Cellvibrio sp. PSBB006: one gene and its partner. The protein of the gene in region 1 interacts with the protein of each later gene in a pairwise test. Links are inferred from orthologs where the notes say so. Each region holds a gene or a part of one and is shown on either strand. Other genes may lie near its edges.

What was found.
Region 2: the proteins of lpdA (region 1) and odhB interact in binary tests that used the Escherichia coli proteins (3 or more experiments, as listed by UniProt). The link is inferred for Cellvibrio sp. PSBB006 from one-to-one orthologs.

Annotation. Positions count from the first base shown.
Region 1 is NZ_CP021382.1:3,518,221-3,521,424, forward strand. What follows is about bases 1-2,924. They hold lpdA (dihydrolipoyl dehydrogenase), read right to left. Parts: upstream 2,213-2,924; coding sequence 788-2,212; downstream 1-787. Other genes in these bases: spoT (bifunctional GTP diphosphokinase/guanosine-3',5'-bis pyrophosphate 3'-pyrophosphohydrolase), read left to right, coding at 1-92; CBR65_RS14500 (RidA family protein), read left to right, coding at 219-602; mscL (large-conductance mechanosensitive channel protein MscL), read right to left, coding at 2,252-2,662; CBR65_RS14515 (CPXCG motif-containing cysteine-rich protein), read right to left, coding at 2,848-2,924. Also shown: more of CBR65_RS14515, read right to left, coding at 2,925-3,069; CBR65_RS14520 (entericidin A/B family lipoprotein), read right to left, coding at 3,109-3,204. UniProt on the Escherichia coli protein: Lipoamide dehydrogenase is a component of the glycine cleavage system as well as of the alpha-ketoacid dehydrogenase complexes.
Region 2 is NZ_CP021382.1:1,523,756-1,532,828, forward strand. Bases 3,735-6,671 are described here. They hold odhB (2-oxoglutarate dehydrogenase complex dihydrolipoyllysine-residue succinyltransferase), read right to left. Parts: upstream 5,845-6,671; coding sequence 4,624-5,844; downstream 3,735-4,623. Other genes in these bases: lpdA (dihydrolipoyl dehydrogenase), read right to left, coding at 3,735-4,533; CBR65_RS06355 (2-oxoglutarate dehydrogenase E1 component), read right to left, coding at 5,896-6,671. In the rest of the region: CBR65_RS06330 (pectate lyase), read right to left, coding at 1-546; sucD (succinate--CoA ligase subunit alpha), read right to left, coding at 843-1,715; sucC (ADP-forming succinate--CoA ligase subunit beta), read right to left, coding at 1,735-2,901; more of lpdA, read right to left, coding at 3,094-3,734; more of CBR65_RS06355, read right to left, coding at 6,672-8,730; CBR65_RS06360 (succinate dehydrogenase iron-sulfur subunit), read right to left, coding at 8,982-9,073. UniProt on the Escherichia coli protein: E2 component of the 2-oxoglutarate dehydrogenase (OGDH) complex which catalyzes the second step in the conversion of 2-oxoglutarate to succinyl-CoA and CO(2).

The DNA of each region.
Region 1 (3,204 bases):
TCGGCGTGCACAACCGCGTGCACCTGGCCAACATCATGCGTCGCATCCGCAACATGAGCTTTGTGATCCGAATCGGGCGCAGCAAGAATTGATTAGGCATTGCGTCTCTTTCTTATAGTCATCCCTTATAGCCCTGCGCCGCACTCCCGTTTATACTCGATCGCTTTCCGTTAATAACAGCGCGCCATCCCAGCGCTTTTCAACGAAGCAGGCTCATCATGACGAACAAAGCCATAATCCACACCACCAATGCCCCGGCGGCCATCGGTACTTATTCCCAGGCAATCAAGGTCAACAACACGACATACCTGTCGGGCCAGATTCCGCTGGACCCCAAGACGATGTCATTGGTTGAAGGCGATTTCGCGACCCAGGCCCATCAGGTCTTCAGGAACTTGCGCGCCGTATGTGAAGCTGCCAATGGCAGCCTGGCAGATATCGTCAAACTCAATATCTACCTGACCGATCTGGCGAATTTTTCCATCGTGAACGAAGTAATGGCGGAATACTTTAACCAGCCCTACCCGGCCCGCGCGGCTATCGGCGTTAGTCAATTGCCCAAGGGCGCGGTGATTGAGGCGGATGGCGTGATGGTGGTGTAGTTGGATTATGCTTCGTAATCCGTTTGTCATTAGGCCATTGATTTCGAAAACGCATGAATACATCCCTGTAGCTCCCTCAAGTCGTCCTTGACTTGAGGGTTTCGAAACCAATGGCCTAACGCCAAACTCGCATCGTGCCATTTTCGAACTGTTGAATTGAGTTTTTCAGTTATTGCCAATTAGCGTTACGAACGCAATTTAGCCTTAGGATTCGGTAAATCCGTAATCGTCCCCGCCGCCAGTTCGCCGGCCAAGCCGACACTTTCATGCAGAGTCGGGTGTGCGTGGATAGTTAGTGCCAGGTCTTCCACATTCGCGCCAAACTCAATAGCAAGAGACAATTCGCCCAATAACTCGCCCGCATTAATCCCTACTATCCCCGCACCCAACAACTGCTCAGATTCAGCGTGATAGATCAACTTGGTCTTGCCTTCACTGCGATTGGCGCCGAGGGCGCGACCGCTGGCGCTCCAGGGGTAGACAGCGGTTTTGTAATTGATGCCTTGGGCTTTGGCTTCTTTCTCGGTCAGGCCGGTCCAGGCGATTTCAGGATTGGTGTAAGCGATGGAGGGAATCACGCGTGGATTAAAGATACGTTTATGCCCGGCGATTACATCAGCGGCTACATGGCCTTCATGGCTCGCTTTGTGGGCCAGCATGGGTTGCCCCACAATATCGCCGATAGCAAAGATATGCGGCACGTTGGTTTGCTGGGTGTTGCTGACGGGAATAAAACCGCGTTCGTCCACCTGCACACCCGCCTTGTCGGCGCCGATAAGTTGACCATTGGGTTTGCGTCCAACGGCGACCAGTACGGCGTCAAACTCGCGCGCTTCCGCCGGGGCATTGGCGCCGGAAAAGCTGACCTTTAAACCGGCTTTTGCTGCTTCAACTGCTTCCACTTTGGTGGAGAGCAGGACTTCAAAGCGCTCCTTGTTGTAGCGGCTGTACACCGTGATCAAATCCTTGTCGGCTGCAGGAATTAATTGATCGGCGAACTCAACCACCGTCACTTTACTGCCGAGTGCCTGGTACACCGTGCCCATCTCCAAACCGATAATGCCGCCGCCGATGACCAATAACCGTTTGGGCACCTCACTCAATTCCAGCGCCTTGGTGGAGTCCCACACCCGCGGGTCATCCGGGATAAACGGCAGTTTCACGACGCTGGAACCGGCAGCGATGATCGCGTGTTCAAATTCAATCAGTGTTTCTTTCCCGTCATTCACCACGCTGAGCTGATGACTGCCGGTAAAGGTGCCACGACCATGTACAACCTGCACCTTGCGACTTTTGGCCATACCGCTGACACCTTGGGATAACTTCTTGACCACACTGTCCTTAAACGCGCGGATCTGGTTGAGATCCTGCTTGGGGGGTGCGAATGTCAAACCGATATCCGGGCCATGCTCGGCTTCATGAATAACCTGGGCTACGTGGAGTAATGCTTTGGAAGGAATGCAACCCACATTCAAACAAACCCCACCCAAGGCCTGATACTGTTCAACGAGAGTCACCTCAAGGCCCAGATCCGCTGCGCGAAACGCCGCGGAATAACCGCCAGGGCCGCTGCCTAACACCACGACTTGTGTCTTGATTGTTTCCGCCATAACCACTCTCCGAACTGGCTGATATGAAAAACCTGAAGATTACTTTTTGTCCCGTAGTAAATCGCGGATCTCGGTTAGCAGTAATTCTTCTTTGCTGGGTACTGGATTCGCGGGTGGCGTCGGTGCGGCTTCTTCTTTGCGCTTCAAACGATTGATGCCTTTGACCACCATAAATATCGCGAAGGCGACGATGGTGAAGTCTAGGATGGTCTGAATAAATTTGCCGTAAGCAATGGTGACGGCCGGTGTATCGGCGGTGGCTTCTTTCAACACAACGGCCAGATCACTGAAGTCCACACCACCGATCATCAACCCGATCGGCGGCATGATTACATCACCCACCACGGAGGTTACGATCTTGCCGAATGCGGCTCCGATGATGATGCCCACCGCCATATCCACAACGTTGCCCTTTACCGCAAATTCTTTGAATTCTTTAATGATGCTCATGGAAAGTCTCCTTTAATCCAGACAGGTAATGACACATAACGCCTACGAAACAGTGCAAGTCGGGTTGCCGCGCAATACCAGACCGTGACTGTTTATACCATCATCGACGGGATAAAACAGCGTGGACCACTCGAATTATTGATGAGGAAAAAGAAGTGGCAGATTTTTACACGGGTAAATACGGATCATTCGTCCTCACGTTTGGCAAAGACGCTAATCTGTTCATCTTCATCGACGATAACATCAAGGATCATCGGCTGACAGCACACCTGACAATCTTCGGTATAGGATTGTTCGGGATAGGAGCAGTCGACCAGGACCGTGATGGTCTCGCCGCAGTAGGGACAGGAAATGGGGTGTTCCTCAAGCAGGTTCATGATGATGTTTGCCGTGAGGTGATGGGACATCAGCTTACCGGGCAAGACCCGGCAAGCTGAATGAGAAAATTATTTGGCTGCGGCTTCTTCCAATTCGCCGCCGGCTTTCTTGAGGTCTTTACCAAAGCCCTCAACAGTGTTGCAGCCCGTCAAGGTAAACATGCC
Region 2 (9,073 bases), 2.0 Mb from region 1 along the record:
GCTGATTGCTTTATCAAGGGGCGGACGATAGGTAGGATCAAGTTTTTCGTTATATAGACGCAACAGGAATTTGGCCGCTTCCGCCGTTCCACCGTCATCAAAGGTAGCATTGCCGTAATAATGATGGAACTCCTCCAGACGCCATGCATTTTTTCCGATCGTCTTATACCAATCGCGCAGTGATGCTTCACCGCCAAAATCGGCGACGTAATTCCAGCCCCCGGCCGGATGCTGAGCCCAGATGATTGCACCGGCCACCTGCTCTGCTGCTGCGTAATAATACTCATCGCCGGTTGCATGATAAGCATCTAAAAAAACATGGCCCATGGTTGCCGTTCCAGGCGGCTGAATCCAGATCATGGTCTCACGCGCTTCCAGCTCTCCCCAGCGGCGTGAGAAATCCGGCAAATAGAACCATACATATCCTCCGCGGTGGCTGACCTTTTCCACCATAAAGCGTGTCGCACGCTTCATAGTGTCTTTCACTTCATCAAGTGATGGCTCTTCTGAGAGTTCAGCAGAGGTCGTCGCAGCAGGAAAAACCACAGGTAGGATGCATATGCAGAGTGAGCATAATGCGCGAAATAAATAATTGGATATATTGAGGCGGTGCTTGATCACAAACATGTCAGTCTCTGTCGTTATTGTAGATAGACCGATGACTCTCACCGATAAAACAATATTGTTATCTTTTGATGATAGCTGCTCATGTCAGATCCGCATCGACTCTTAACATTTTTTATCGCGTTTTTCAGGCGTGTAGGCCGGAATGCGCGGATATACACTATTATTTCCCCATAAAAAAAGGCGACCGAAGTCGCCTTTTTTCTACCATCCGAAAATTACCAACCGGTAACTTCTTTCAGGGCTTTGCCGATATCGGCCAGACTTTTCACAGTCTTCACACCAGCATCTTCCAGCGCAGCAAACTTCTCAGCAGCTGTACCTTTACCACCGGAGATAATTGCACCGGCGTGTCCCATACGCTTACCGGCAGGCGCAGTGACACCAGCGATATAAGAGACAACTGGCTTGGTTACATTCGCTTTGATAAATGCCGCCGCTTCTTCTTCCGCAGAACCACCGATTTCACCGATCATGACGATGGCTTCGGTTTGTGGGTCTGCCTGGAACAATTTCAGGATGTCGATGAAGTTGGAACCCGGAATCGGATCACCACCAATACCTACACACGTGGACTGACCAAAACCGTAGTCAGTGGTTTGTTTAACGGCTTCGTACGTCAGCGTACCGGAGCGAGAAACAATACCGACTTTACCTGGCTTGTGAATGTGACCCGGCATAATACCGATCTTGCACTCACCCGGAGTGATCACACCAGGACAGTTTGGTCCAATCAGACGCACACCCAACTCGTCGCATCTTACTTTTGCATCGAGCATATCCAGGGTCGGGATACCTTCAGTAATACACACAATCAGTTTGATGCCGCCGTTGGCTGCTTCAAGGATTGAATCCTTACAGAAAGGTGCCGGAACATAAATAACCGACGCTTCAGCGCCAGTGGCTTCTACGGCTTCTTTAACGGTGTTGAATACTGGCAGACCGAGGTGAGTTTGGCCGCCTTTACCCGGCGTTACACCGCCGACCATCTTGGTGCCATAGGCGATCGCTTGTTCAGAGTGGAAAGTGCCCTGAGAACCGGTAAAACCCTGACAAATAACTTTGGTGTCTTTGTTAATTAAAACGCTCATGATTTTCCCCCTGGGCCCCTTATGCGTTAGCCGCTGCAGCAACCACTTTCTGGGCAGCGCCAGTCAGGTCGGTGTCAGCAATGATATTCAAGCCGCTGTCAGTCAGCACTTTTGCACCCAGTTCAGCGTTATTGCCTTGCAAGCGAACAACAACCGGTACTTTTACGCCAACTTCTTTCACAGCGCCGATAACGCCTTCAGCGATCATGTCGCAACGCACAATACCACCAAAGATATTGATGAATACGGCTTTAACATTGTCGTCTGACAAAATAATTTTGAATGCTTCAACCACACGTTCTTTTGTTGCACCACCGCCCACGTCAAGGAAGTTAGCGGGTTGACCGCCGTGCAACTTAACGATATCCATGGTACCCATTGCCAGACCGGCGCCGTTAACCATGCAGCCGATGTTGCCGTCGAGCGCTACGTAGTTAAGTTCCCAGGAAGCAGCGTGCGCTTCACGCGCATCTTCCTGTGAAGGATCTTGCATTTCTTTTAATTCGGGATGACGGTACAGAGCATTACCATCGATGACCAATTTGGCATCCAGGCAGTGCAAGTTACCTTCTGGTGTAATAACCAGTGGGTTAACTTCCAGCAGTGCCAGATCTTTTTCTTTAAACAGTTTGGCCAAACCGAGGAAAATATTAACGAACTGACTGACTTGTTTGCCTTCCAGACCCAACTTGAACGCCAGCTCGCGCCCCTGGAACGGTTGCGCACCCACTAAAGGATCAATAGTCGCTTTGAGAATTTTTTCCGGGGTTTCGTGTGCAACTTTCTCGATCTCTACACCACCTTCGGTGGAAGCCATGAACACGATACGACGGCTTGAACGATCAACCACAGCGCCCAGATACAACTCTTTAGCGATGTCAGTGCAGGTTTCCACCAGAATGCGGCTAACCGGTTGGCCTTTCTCATCAGTTTGGTAAGTCACCAGGTTTTTGCCTAACCACTTTTCGGCAAAGGCTTTGATTTCATCTTTGCTTTTAACGAGCTTTACACCGCCCGCTTTACCGCGACCACCGGCGTGAACCTGAGCCTTAACAACAAACATATCACCACCGATCTTGTCGGCGGCTTCTACCGCTTCAGCAACAGTCGCTGCGGCGATGCCTTTGGATACAGGCAAACCATATTGGGCAAAAAGTTGTTTACCCTGATACTCGTGCAAATTCATGGTGTTATTCCATTTTGACGAATGGTTGAGCTTGATGAGTATTCATAACAAGCCAACGGAAGTTATCGATGACGACGCAGTCTTGTGAACAGCGCCGCCCCCTGGGGTGAGTTATTAACTCAAGCGTAAGACTCTGCGGTCTTCTTCATCTTCATCGAAACCGAACTGCAACAATATGTTGCGGGTCGATTATCAGCGCTTCTTCTTGTTGGCAATGTGAATGGCGTGACCATGCACAGCCAGAGCTGCTTCGTGAATGGCTTCAGACAAGGTTGGGTGACCAAATACCATCATGCCAATGTCTTCTGCACTGGAACCGAACTCCATAGCAATAGCGACTTGCTGAACCAGGTCGGCAGCGCTTGGGCCAACGATATGGCAACCGAGGATGCGATCAGTTTCAGCATGGGCAATGATCTTCACCAGGCCCTGGGTTTCGTTGGCGGCCATGGCGCGACCACTGGCAGCAAAGGGGAAAGTGCCCACGTTGTATGGCTCACCCGCTGCTTTAACCTGCTCTTCAGTTTTACCAACAGCGGCCACTTCCGGATGGGTGTAGATAACATTAGGGATGATGTCGTAGTTCATCACGGTTTTTTGGCCGGCAATGCGTTCAGCAACCATCACACCTTCTTCCGAACCTTTGTGCGCCAACATCGGCCCACGCACCACATCACCGACAGCCCATACACCGGGCGCGTTGGTGGAGCACAAGTCGTTAACATAGATGAAGCCGCGCTCATCGAGATTTACGCCGCTGTCAGCAGCCAACAAACCTTCGGTATAAGGACGACGGCCTACACACACAATCAATTTATCAAAGGTTTCTTTTTGCTCTTTACCGTCTTTGTCGGTGTAGGTAACAACAACTTCATTGCCCTTCACTTCCGAGCCGGTTACGCGGCAACTGGTGCGAATATCCAGGCCTTGTTTGGTGAGAATTTTTTGCGTCTCTTTGGCAATTTGCTGGTCCATGATGGCGAGGAAGCTATCGAGCGCTTCCAGCACGACAACCTGTGAACCTAAACGATTCCACACGCTGCCCAACTCAAGACCAATCACACCCGCACCAATCACACCCAGACGTTTTGGTACGGCATCAAACTCCAGGGCACCGGTAGAGTTGACAATGATTTTGTTATCGACCGGAGCAACAGGAATATTGATGGGACTGGAGCCGGACGCCAGAATCACATTTTCTGCTTCAAGGACAGACGCCTTACCTTCGTTGTCAGTGAACTCGACTTTACGCCCAGCCAGCAATTTACCTGTGCCGTATAAACCGGTCACACCATTCGCTTTGAACAGTGCAGCAATACCACCGGTCAATTGCTTAACGATCTGCGCTTTACGCGCGATCATCGATGGCACATCGATTTCAATACCTTTAGAGGTAATGCCGTGAACTTTAAAGTCGTCTTTGGCTTCATGATACTTGTATGAACTATCGAGCAGCGCTTTGGAAGGAATACAACCGACGTTCAAACACGTACCGCCGTTCACGCCTTTACCTTCTTCGTTGCGCCACTTCTCAATGCACGCGGTTTTTAATCCCAATTGTGCAGCACGAATTGCTGCCACATAGCCGGCAGGACCGGAACCAATTACGATCACATCATATTTTTCAGACATAGCTTTCGTTCCCAAATTTGGTCGATGTGGTTGCCCGAATTATCGGGCAACCCAAGTAAGACGGGGCATCAGTTAACCGAAATGGATAACCTAGATTTCCAACAGAATGCGCGCCGGATCTTCAAGCAGATCTTTGATCGCTACCAGGAATTGCACCGCTTCTTTACCGTCCAGCAGACGGTGATCGTAGGACAGCGCCAGGTACATCATCGGCAGAATTTTTACTTCGCCGTTAACGGCCATCGGGCGCTCCTGAATCTTGTGCATTCCGAGAATGGCAGACTGCGGCAGATTCAGAATGGGAGTAGACAGCAGCGAACCAAACACACCGCCGTTGGTGATGGTGAAAGTACCGCCAGACATTTCTTCAATGCCCAATTTGCCGTCGCGGGCACGCAGACCAAAATCACGAATGGTATTTTCAATCGTTGCCAGGCTCATATTTTCTGCGTTGCGCAATACGGGAACCACCAGACCTTTGTCGGTAGAAACAGCCACACCGATGTCCTGATAACCGTGATAAACGATGTCGTTGTTATCAATTGACGCATTGACCGCCGGGAAACGGCGCAGTGCTTCCGCAGCCGCTTTCACAAAGAAACTCATAAAACCCAGACGGGTGCCGTTATGGGCTTTTTCAAATTGATCTTTGTATTTGGCGCGCAGCTCCATGATCGGACCCATGTTCACCTCATTGAAGGTGGTTAACATGGCCGTGGTGCTGGATGCTTCCAACAGACGCTCAGCAATACGCTTACGCAGGCGAGTCATCGGCACACGTTTTTCAACGCGATCACCCACAGCATCCATCGCCGGTACTGGCGCAGCTGCGGTCGAGGAAGTTTTTGCAGCCGGCGCACTCGCCGGAGCGGACTTCAAATGATTGGCGACGTCTTCTTTGGTAACACGTCCATCTTTGCCCGTGCCGGATACTTCAGCGGCATTGATGTTATTTTCGCTTGCCATCTTGCGTGCCGCAGGATTGACCAACTTGTCACCGCCGGCGGCCGGCTTGGCTTCCGCAGCCGGTGCTTCCGCTTTGGCTTCTTTATTTTCAGCCGGGGCGGCCGCAGCGCCTTCCACAAACTTGGCAATCACTTCATTGCTAAGAACTGTGTCGCCCTCACCTTTTATGATTTCACTGAGGCTGCCATCAGCCGGCGCCACAACTTCCAACACGACTTTATCGGTTTCGATATCAACGATCAGCTCATCGCGTGATACGGCTTCACCCGGCTTCTTGTGCCAGGTCGCAATAGTCCCATCCTGCACGGATTCAGGGAAAGTCGGGGCTTTAATTTCAATACTCATTGCTCTTCCTTTATCTCTCGCTGTGATTCGGTAAACATCTCATACTGAATACTAGACATTCAGTGCTTCGTTGATGAAACGTGTTTGTTCTTCAAGGTGAGCAGACATATAGCCGCCCGCTGGTGCTGCCGATGCATCGCGACCAATGTAATCCAGATACAGATCTGGATTGTGATCGTGCACCACACGACGCATGTGATGCTGGCTGCTGTACCAGGCGCCCTGATTCATCGGCTCTTCCTGACACCAACGGATATCCTGCAAATTGGCATAAGGCGCCAGTGCGGCACGCAGCTCTTGTTCGGGGAATGGATAAAGTTGTTCAAGACGAATCAGCGCAACGTTATCCTGATTACGGGCAATACGTTCTTCCAAGAGATTGTAGTAAACCTTGCCACTACACAGGATGGCGCGCTTCACTTTAGCCGGATCGACACTGTCATCGGCAATTACGTTCTGGAATTGACCATTGGCCAGCTCTTCCAACGTGGAGGTTGCCAACTTGTGACGCAGCAGCGACTTGGGGCTCATTACCACCAAGGGACGGCGCATCGGACGAACAGCCTGACGACGCAGCATGTGGAAAACTTGCGCCGGCGTTGTAGGCACACAGACCTGAATATTGTGTTCGGCACACAACTGCATGAAACGCTCAAGGCGTGCAGAAGAGTGCTCTGGCCCCTGACCTTCATATCCGTGCGGCAACAACATTGTCAGGCCGCACAGACGGCCCCACTTGTGTTCGCCACTGGTAATAAATTGGTCAATCACGACTTGCGCACCGTTAGCAAAATCGCCAAATTGCGCTTCCCAAATAACTAATCCGCCAGGCGCCGTGGTGGCATAACCATATTCAAATGCTAATACAGCTTCTTCTGACAGATAAGAATCATAGAGTTCGAAATCCGGCTGTCCCTCTTTCATATGCGACAGAGGTACGTAGCTGGAGCCGTCTTTTTGGCTATGAACTACCGCATGTCGATGAGAGAAGGTACCGCGTCCCACATCCTGACCGGTCATACGAACAAAGTAACCTTGCTCCACCAGAGTGGCATAGGCCAATGTCTCCGCCATACCCCAGTTAAGCGGCAGAGCACCACCCGCCATCTTGCGGCGGTCTTCGTAGATTTTTTCAACTTGCTTTTGCATGACGATGCCATCGGGCACCTCACACATTTTATTGGCAATCGCTTGTAAGGCTTTTAGCTCAACACCGGTATCGCTGGGTGCGGTCCAATCATGACCGATGTAGGCGGACCAGTCGACAAAGAGTGAACGATCCGGCTCACTCACCAGACCACTGGCTACGTGCTCACCGCGATCCAGTGCTGCACGATAGTTGTTGGTCATCTCGTCAGCCGTTGCCTGATCCAGCAGACCAGCACTGATCAACTTATCGGCGTACAAGGTACGCGTAGTTTTATGGCTGCGAATCACCTTGTACATCAAGGGTTGAGTCGCTGACGGTTCATCAGTCTCGTTGTGACCACGACGGCGGTAACATACCAGATCGATAACCACATCTTTCTTAAACTCGTAGCGGTAATCCATGGCCAATTGCGCCACAAACAGGACCGCATCAGGATCATCACCGTTCACGTGGAGGATGGGGCATTCAATCATCTTGGCCACATCGGTGCAGTACTCGGTGGAACGGGCATCTTCACGTTTGCTGGTGGTGAAACCGACCTGATTGTTGATCACGAGGTGCAGTGTTCCGCCGGTGCCATACGCACGGGTCTGTGACATCTGGAAGGTTTCCATCACTACACCCTGGCCAGCAAATGCTGCATCACCATGGACGACGATAGGCACAACCTTGCCACCCACTTTATCTTTGCGGCGATCCTGGCGTGCACGCACAGAACCTTCTACCACCGGAGATACAATTTCCAGATGCGACGGGTTAAATGCCATTGCCATGTGCAATTCGCCACCCGGCGTCATCACGTTGGACGAGAAGCCCTGGTGATATTTCACATCCCCGGACGTATCAACCAGACGACGGCCATCAAACTCGGCAAACAAATCCGCCGGGCTTTTACCGAACACGTTAACCAGCGTATTCAAGCGACCGCGGTGGGCCATGCCCAGGACAATTTCTTTCGCACCGTAGGTACCAGCGCGTTTCACCAAGGCATCAACAAGGGGGATAAAACTCTCACCACCTTCCAGACCGAAGCGTTTGGTACCCGGGTATTTACTGTCCAGGTGACGCTCAAGGCCTTCGGCTGCGGTCAAACGCTCCAGTACCGCCAGACGCTGCTCTTTGCTGAATTCCGGGTTGGAACGCACACTCTCCAGACGCTGCTGCAACCATTGCTTTTCCGCCAGATTGGTGATGTGCATGATTTCCGGGCCGACATGACCACAGTAGGTTTTTTCCAACGCAGCGATGATGTCACGCAGAGGGGCTTCTTCTTTACCGATATACAGGTTACCGGTCTGAAAAACCGTATCGAGGTCAGCATTGGTCAGGCCATGAAAACCAAGGTCAAGGTCCGGTACCTGCTCACGCTCCATCAAACCTAGTGGATCGAGCTGGGCTTTTTGATGCCCACGGAAACGATAGGAGCTGATAAGTTGCAGAACCTTTACCTGCTTGCGCTCGTGCTCAATGCTGACTGAGCCCGCCGCTGCAGGAGCAGTCACGGTACGCACGCGGCTCTTGCCTAGCTGCTCAAACTGAGCACGAATCACCGAGTGCGGGGTATCCTGGGTTACAACGCCGTTGACGCGCGGCAATTGTTCGAAGTAGTTGCGCCATTCTTCGGGAACGGCATTCGCGTCGTGTAAATACTTGTCGTAGAGCTCTTCGACGTAAGCAGCGTTCCCACCGGAGATGTGCGACGTGCTCCAAAATTGCTCCATGATGCTGTCTTGCATTCCACCCACCTTAATCATGGGGACCGCCAGCATAACCTGCGAAGGACGCTGACCTGGGCTCTGCCCACTACCCCTGCTATCAACTAGCTGTTAGCTACAATAACGCCCTCAACTTGTGGTCGAAGGCGCCGCTTTTAAGCCGCTGTGTTCATAATTACAGCGAACAGTGTTAATACCTTGCGCTGATGTTCTGGGCTATCAAGCGCAAGGCATCAAAGATTTACCGCCTGCAAATACACAAAAGCGCCACCTTAGGTAGCGCTCTGTAACAGCATGTTGCGGATATGGCCAATGGCCCGTGTCGGGTTCAACCCTTTGGGACAAACCGCCACACAGTTCTGGA